2 linked regions of the Nitrobacter winogradskyi Nb-255 genome follow. The protein of the gene in region 2 interacts with the protein of the main gene of each other region in a pairwise test. Links are inferred from orthologs where the notes say so. Each region holds a gene or a part of one and is shown on either strand. Other genes may lie near its edges. The genes, in order: NWI_RS12290 and lpdA.

The links.
Region 1: the proteins of lpdA (region 2) and NWI_RS12290 interact in binary tests that used the Escherichia coli proteins (3 or more experiments, as listed by UniProt). The link is inferred for Nitrobacter winogradskyi Nb-255 from one-to-one orthologs.

What each region holds. Positions count from the first base shown.
Region 1 is NC_007406.1:2,579,099-2,582,515, reverse strand. What follows is about bases 254-3,352. They hold NWI_RS12290 (ATP-dependent helicase), read right to left. Parts: upstream 2,979-3,352; coding sequence 528-2,978; downstream 254-527. Other genes in these bases: NWI_RS12285 (DUF1328 domain-containing protein), read left to right, coding at 3,249-3,352; NWI_RS12295 (ABC transporter ATP-binding protein), read right to left, coding at 254-401. Also shown: more of NWI_RS12295, read right to left, coding at 1-253; more of NWI_RS12285, read left to right, coding at 3,353-3,417. UniProt on the Escherichia coli protein: A helicase with DNA-dependent ATPase activity. Unwinds DNA duplexes with 3'-5' polarity. Translocates on single-stranded DNA with 3'-5' polarity. Initiates unwinding more efficiently from a nicked substrate than double-stranded DNA.
Region 2 is NC_007406.1:477,528-480,782, reverse strand. Bases 262-3,198 are described here. They hold lpdA (dihydrolipoyl dehydrogenase), read right to left. Parts: upstream 2,464-3,198; coding sequence 1,060-2,463; downstream 262-1,059. Other genes in these bases: odhB (2-oxoglutarate dehydrogenase complex dihydrolipoyllysine-residue succinyltransferase), read right to left, coding at 3,121-3,198; NWI_RS02195 (hypothetical protein), read right to left, coding at 2,474-2,974; NWI_RS02205 (tyrosine recombinase XerC), read left to right, coding at 262-917. Also shown: more of NWI_RS02205, read left to right, coding at 1-261; more of odhB, read right to left, coding at 3,199-3,255. UniProt on the Escherichia coli protein: Lipoamide dehydrogenase is a component of the glycine cleavage system as well as of the alpha-ketoacid dehydrogenase complexes.

The sequences.
Region 1 (3,417 bases), 2.1 Mb from region 2 along the record:
GTGACGATCTTGCTGTCTTTCTTGTCCCACAAAGAGAGATCCTTCAGGACCTTCTCGATATGAGTCGGATTTCTGGGTTTTCCGAACAGCCCGCGGCTGAAACTGACGGTCGCCCAGACCGTTTCGAAGGCATCGGTATGCAACTCCTGCGGCACGAGGCCGATCATCGCGCGGGTCGCCCGATAGTCGCGGCGGATATCCCGGCCGTCGACCAGCACCTGACCGGCGGACGGATTGGTGATGCCGCAGATGATGCTGATGAGAGTTGTCTTGCCGGCACCGTTGGGACCGAGCAGCGCGAAGATTTCGCCCCGCTTGATATCGAGGTCGATGCTCTTCAGCGCCATGAAGCCGGACGCGTAAGCCTTCGACAAACCGGAGATGGATATCATGGACGACATGCGAGGCTTGATACGCTGTAAGCGGGTGGAGAGGAACGAGGAGAGAGATGATATCGCGGCGGAATGGCGGGACGATGGAGAATGCAGGTCAACAGATAGGAGCACGGGCGGTGGTTCGCAATTCGGTTACACCCGCGCGACGAAGCTATCGACCACCTTTTTTTCGCCGGCTTTTTCAAAGGTGATGGTCAGCTTGTTGCCATCGATTCGCGCGACTTTCCCGTAGCCGAACTTCTGATGAAAAACACGGTCGCCCAATGAGAAGCCGGAATCCGAGCCGGTGGATCGTGCGATCAACTCTCCTTCGATGACCACCGGCGCGCGCTTCGACTTCGATCGGTTTGCATCGTAGGGCGTTCCGGCCTCATTGAACCCGCCCCGGCCGCGATTGGCCTGCGCGCGTTGCCAGCCTGGAGTCGCATAGCTCGAGCCGAAGGAATCGATGTTGTCGAAACGCGAGGGGCCGTAACCGCCCGTTCCGCCCCAGCCCGATCCACCCTTCGATTCCGTGATCTCCACATTCTCCGCCGGCAACTCGTCGAGAAAGCGGGACGGAATCGTGGTCGACCACGAGCCGTGGATGCGGCGATTGGTGGCGAAGTAAAGTTTCGCGCGACGGCGCGCCCGTGTCAGGCCGACATGCGCGAGGCGGCGCTCTTCTTCCAGGCCGGAGCGTCCCTGCTCGTCCAGCGCCCGCTGATGAGGAAACAGGCCTTCCTCCCAGCCGGGCAGGAAGACGGTATCGAATTCAAGTCCCTTGGCGGAATGCAGTGTCATCACCGAGACGGCATCCTCGTCCGCGCCGCCGTCGCGGTCCATCACCAGGGATATATGCTCGAGAAAGCCTTGCAGGTTTTCGAACTCATCCATCGAGCGTATCAGCTCTTTCAGGTTTTCGAGGCGTCCTGCGGCGTCGGCCGAGCGATCCTTCTGCCACATCTCGGTGTAGCCGCTCTCGTCCAGCACGATCTCGGCAAGCTCGGTATGCCGCATGGCCTCCCGCTGGATACGCCAGCGGTCGAAGCTCTCCAGCAGAGCGCGCAGCGATCCGCGCGCTTTTGGTTTCAACTCGTCGGTTTCGACAACGGCGCGGGCGGCTTCGCTAAGCGGGATCTGACGCTTTCGCGCGATCTCGTGCAGCATCTTGACGGTAGCGTCGCCGAGGCCGCGTTTAGGCACGTTGACGATGCGCTCGAATGCAAGGTCATCGGCCGGCGAGTTGATGAGGCGCAGATAGGCGAGCGCGTCACGGATCTCGGCGCGCTCATAGAAGCGTGGGCCGCCGATGACGCGATAGGGTAGGCCAAGCGTGAGAAAGCGGTCTTCGAACTCGCGCATCTGGAATGAAGCGCGCACCAGAATCGCGATTTCGTTCAGCTTTTCGCCGGCACGCTGGAGCTGCTCGATTTCCTCGCCGATGGCGCGGGCTTCCTCCTCAGAGTCCCAGGAGCCGGTGACGGTGACCTTCTCGCCATCGACATCCTCGGTCCGCAACGTCTTGCCGAGCCGGTCTTCGTTATGCGCGATCAGGTGCGAGGCGGCGGCGAGGATATGGCCGGTCGAGCGATAGTTGCGTTCCAGCCGGATTACCTTGGCGCCGGGAAAATCGTGGTCGAACCGCAGGATGTTATCCACCTCGGCGCCGCGCCAGCCGTAGATCGACTGGTCGTCGTCGCCGACGCAGCAGATGTTTCTGGATCGAGCCGTGCGCGGGTCGGGACCTTCCGCCGCGACGGGAGCGGGAAACAGCGCGTGGGATGACGGCGGCGCTTGGGACAGCAATCTCAGCCATAGATATTGGGCAACGTTGGTGTCCTGATATTCGTCGACAAGGATAAACTTGAAGCGGTTCTGGTATTGTCGCAGCACGTCCGGATGCTCGCGGAACAGCCGGATGTTTTCGAGCAGCAGATCGCCGAAGTCTGCGGCGTTGAGGATTTTCAACCGTGCCTGGTAGGCGGCGTAAAGCTTGCCGCCACGACCGTTGCCGAAGACGGAGGCTTCGCCCGACGGCACCTGCGCGGGCGTCAGTCCGCGGTTCTTCCAGCCGTCGATCAACCCGGCCAGCATCCGCGCGGGCCAGCGCTTGTCGTCGATGTTGTCGGCCTGCAGAAGCTGTTTGAGCAGACGGATCTGGTCGTCGACATCGAGAATCGTGAAGTTGGATTTGAGCTGCACCAGCTCGGCATGAACGCGCAGGATTCGGCCCGCAATGGAATGAAAGGTGCCGAGCCACGGCATGCCTTCGACGGCCTGCCCGAGCATCTGTCCGAGACGATGCTTCATCTCGCGGGCGGCCTTGTTGGTGAAGGTGACCGACAGGATTTCGCCGGAGCGGGCGCGGCCCTGGCTGAGGATATGCGCAATGCGGGTCGTCAGCACGCGGGTCTTGCCTGTGCCCGCGCCGGCCAGCACCAGAACCGGTCCGTCCAGCGTTTCCACGGCCTCGCGCTGCTCCGGATTGAGCCCGCTCAGATATCGTGGCGCTGCCGCGGCTCGCGCACGCGCAGCGATGCCGCCGGCGGCGGGCTGGTGCCCGGAAACGTTGGTATGGATCAGTCTGTTCGGCTCGGTCATGCGAATCGTCTTTCCCTACGATGGCACTGCCTGCCAGCGAAGGGGAGCCCTCTCAGCAAGGATGAAGAAATATATAGGGCGAACGTGCTTCGTAGCGACTTTTTAGCCTCCCGGCCAACAAATCATCGCGTCGCGCTCGATGTTTTGTTCCCCAAAACTGCTTATTTTCCTGATTTTCTTTCGAACACCACCAGCACGGAACCATTGTTCCCGTAACGGATTGATTTTTCAGTCAACGCGCAAAGCGCGCCGAAAATGGAGACCAAAATCATGTTGAACTGGGTGGTGACGTTCCTGGTTATTGCATTGATCGCCGGCGTTCTGGGCTTTGGAGGGATCGCGGGCGCCTCCTTCGAAATCGCCAAGATCATCTTCTTCATTGCTCTCATCCTGTTTGTGATCTCGGCGGTGGTCGGCTTTTTGCGCGGACGGAACCGCG
Region 2 (3,255 bases):
ACATCGGGCAGCAGATCGTGCGCTGGCTGACGCATCTGCGGGCCGAGCGCCGGCTGTCGCCAAAGACGCTGGAAGCCTATGCGCGCGATGTCAGGCAATGCCTGATGTTTCTCGGCCAGCACTGGAGCGAGCAGGTGACGCTGGAGGGTTTCGTCGCGCTCGAACCCGCCGATATCCGGTCCTTCATGGCCGCGCGACGCGCCGACGACATCGGCGGCCGGTCGCTAATGCGTTCGCTGGCTGGCTTGCGCTCGTTCGCGCGGTTTCTGGAACGGGAAGGGCTCGGCAAGGTCGGCGCGCTCGGCGCGATCCGCGCGCCGAAGGTCGGCAAGAGCGTCCCGAAACCGATCCATATGAGCGCGGCGAAGCGATTTGCCGACGCGTCCGAGCGCGCGGGCGAGGATCGGGAGCCATGGATCTGGGCGCGCGACGCCGCGGTGATGGCGCTGTTGTACGGATCCGGCCTGCGCATTTCCGAAGCGCTCGGCTTGAAGCGCCGCGATGTGCCGCCGCCCGGCGCAGGCGACGTGCTGGTTGTCACCGGGAAGGGCAACAAGACGCGGATGGTGCCGGTGCTGCAGAACGTGCTGGCGCTCATCCATGAGTATGTGGCGATGTGCCCGCATTCGCTGCCGCCGGAAGGGCCGATCTTTGTCGGTGCGCGCGGCGGCCCGCTCAGGGCGCGCATCATCCAGCTTGTGATGGCGCGGATGCGCGGCGCGCTCGGTCTGCCAGACAGCGCAACGCCCCATGCGCTGCGCCATTCATTCGCGACGCATCTCTTGAGCCGCGGCGGCGACCTGCGCGCGATTCAGGAACTGCTCGGCCACGCGTCACTCTCGACCACGCAGATCTACACCGGCATCGACAGCGAGCGGCTGCTGGACGTCTACCGAACGGCGCATCCTCGCGCCTGACCTATAGCGTTTTCGAGCGAAGTGGATACCGGTTCGCGTGAAGAAAACGCGTCAAATCAAGATTATAGAGCCTCGCTTCTGATTCCATCAGAAGCGAAAAGGCTCTAGGATCGCAGAGCGGAAGCTTGCCGTCCTCGCAGTCTCACATGTGAATGGCGCGTTTTCCAACGGCGAGGGCGGCTTCCTTGATCGCTTCCGATCGCGTCGGGTGCGCGTGGCAGGTGCGCGCGAGATCTTCCGCCGAGCCGCCGAATTCCATCAGCACACAGGCTTCATGGATCAGTTCGCCGGCCTCGCGACCGATGATGTGAACGCCGAGCACGCGGTCGGTTTTCGCGTCCGCCAGAATCTTCACGAAACCGTCTGTCGTCTGATTGACCTTGGAGCGGCCATTCGCTGTGAACGGAAACTTGCCGACGGCATAGGCCGTGCCGGCCTGCTTCAGTTCCTCCTCGGTCTTGCCGACCGATGACACCTCTGGCGTTGTGTAGATCACGCCGGGGATCACGTCATAGTTCACATGGCCGGCCTGGCCTGCGAGGATCTCCGCGCACGCCACGCCCTCGTCCGCGGCCTTGTGGGCAAGCATCGGTCCCCGGACGACATCGCCGATGGCGTAAATGCCCTTCACGCTGGTCGCGAAATGTTTGTCGATCTCCACGCGGCCGCGGTCATCGAGCGCGACGCCTGCTTCCTTGAGACCGAGGCCATTGGTATAGGGCGCGCGGCCGATCGCGACCAGCACTACATCGGCTTCGATCGTCTCGGCTGCGCCGCCCGCTGCGGGCTCGATCCGAGCCGACAGCGTCTTGCCTGATGTATCGACGCCGGTGACCTTGGCTCCGAGCTTGAATGCAAAGCCCTGCTTTTCGAGAATGCGCTGAAATTGCTTCGCGATCTCGCCGTCCATGCCGGGCAGGATACGGTCGAGAAATTCCACCACCGTGACCTGCGCGCCGAGGCGGCGCCACACCGAGCCGAGTTCGAGCCCGATCACGCCCGCTCCGACGACCAGAAGTTTTTCAGGCACCTTGTCGAGCGACAGCGCACCGGTCGACGACACGATACGCTTCTCGTCGATCTCGACTCCCTTGAGTTTCGCGGCATCGGAGCCGGTGGCGATCACGATGTTCTTCGTTTCGGCCGTCTGTATCTTGCCGTCCTTCCCGGTGACCTCGACCTGGCCGGCTGCGACGACGCGGCCGGCGCCCCGCAGCACGTCGATCTTGTTCTTCTTCATCAGGTACTCGACGCCCTTGACGTTGCCGTCGATACCCTGCTGCTTGAAGTCCATCATCGCGGACAGATCTAGCTTCGGCGCGCTGACGCCGATGCCCATTCTTGCGAACGAATGTCCTGCTTCCTGGAACGCCTCGGAGGCGTGCAGCAGCGCCTTCGACGGCATGCAGCCGACATTGAGGCAGGTGCCGCCGAGCGTCGGGTTCTTCTCGACGACGGCGACTTTCATGCCGAGCTGCGCCGCGCGAACCGCGCAGACGTAGCCGCCGGGACCGGTGCCGATAATGATGAGGTCGTATGTCGTCATGAGTGCCTGCTCAGCCTGCCTCGTCCTGCCCGGGAATCAATTTTGCGCGCTGCTCGAAGAGCAATCCTCCGACCAGCCGGTTGAGTTCGTCGGGATCGGCTCCGTCCTTGATCAGCTTAGCTCTCAAAGCGTGAGCCTTGTCGAGGTTGCCAAGCTTTTTCTCGATTATCGATTGATGCTTTTCTTCAGCGCTTGCCTTCTCCTGATCGGCCCTCGCCCGTCGCCTGTGGTTGTCGTGGTAGAACAGCGTTCGTGACAGAACCCAGTCCGCGGACTTCTTCGAGATGTTCTTGAAGTCTCCCAGAACATCCAGCGGATTCTCATAGCTAATGGTTTTGATCTCGCCGCCATACTCGGAGAGGTACATCCCTGCGGCGGACGAGCCATGCTCGAAGCTCAAGCAAGCCAGATAAACCAGCTCCAGAATGACGGCATTCAACTCCAGATCGATGGCGGTCAAATGACCGAGCTCGGCGGTTCTGATATTGGACTTCAGCAGGATTTGCGTCATGTGGTTGCCTTATAGCGTTTTCGAGCGAAGCATGTCCTCGGGCCTGACCCGAGGATGGATGACCTGTTCGCGTGAAGAAAACGCGCCAAACATAATCCAGAGCCTCGCTTCTGATTAAACGAGAAGCGAACATGCTCTAGCTTGAATTACAGATCCAGCACCAGCCGTGCCGGATCTTCGAGCGATTCCTTGACGCGCACAAGGAAGGTGACGGCCTCCTTGCCGTCGATGACGCGGTGATCATAAGAGAGAGCGAGATACATCATCGGCCGGATTTCCAC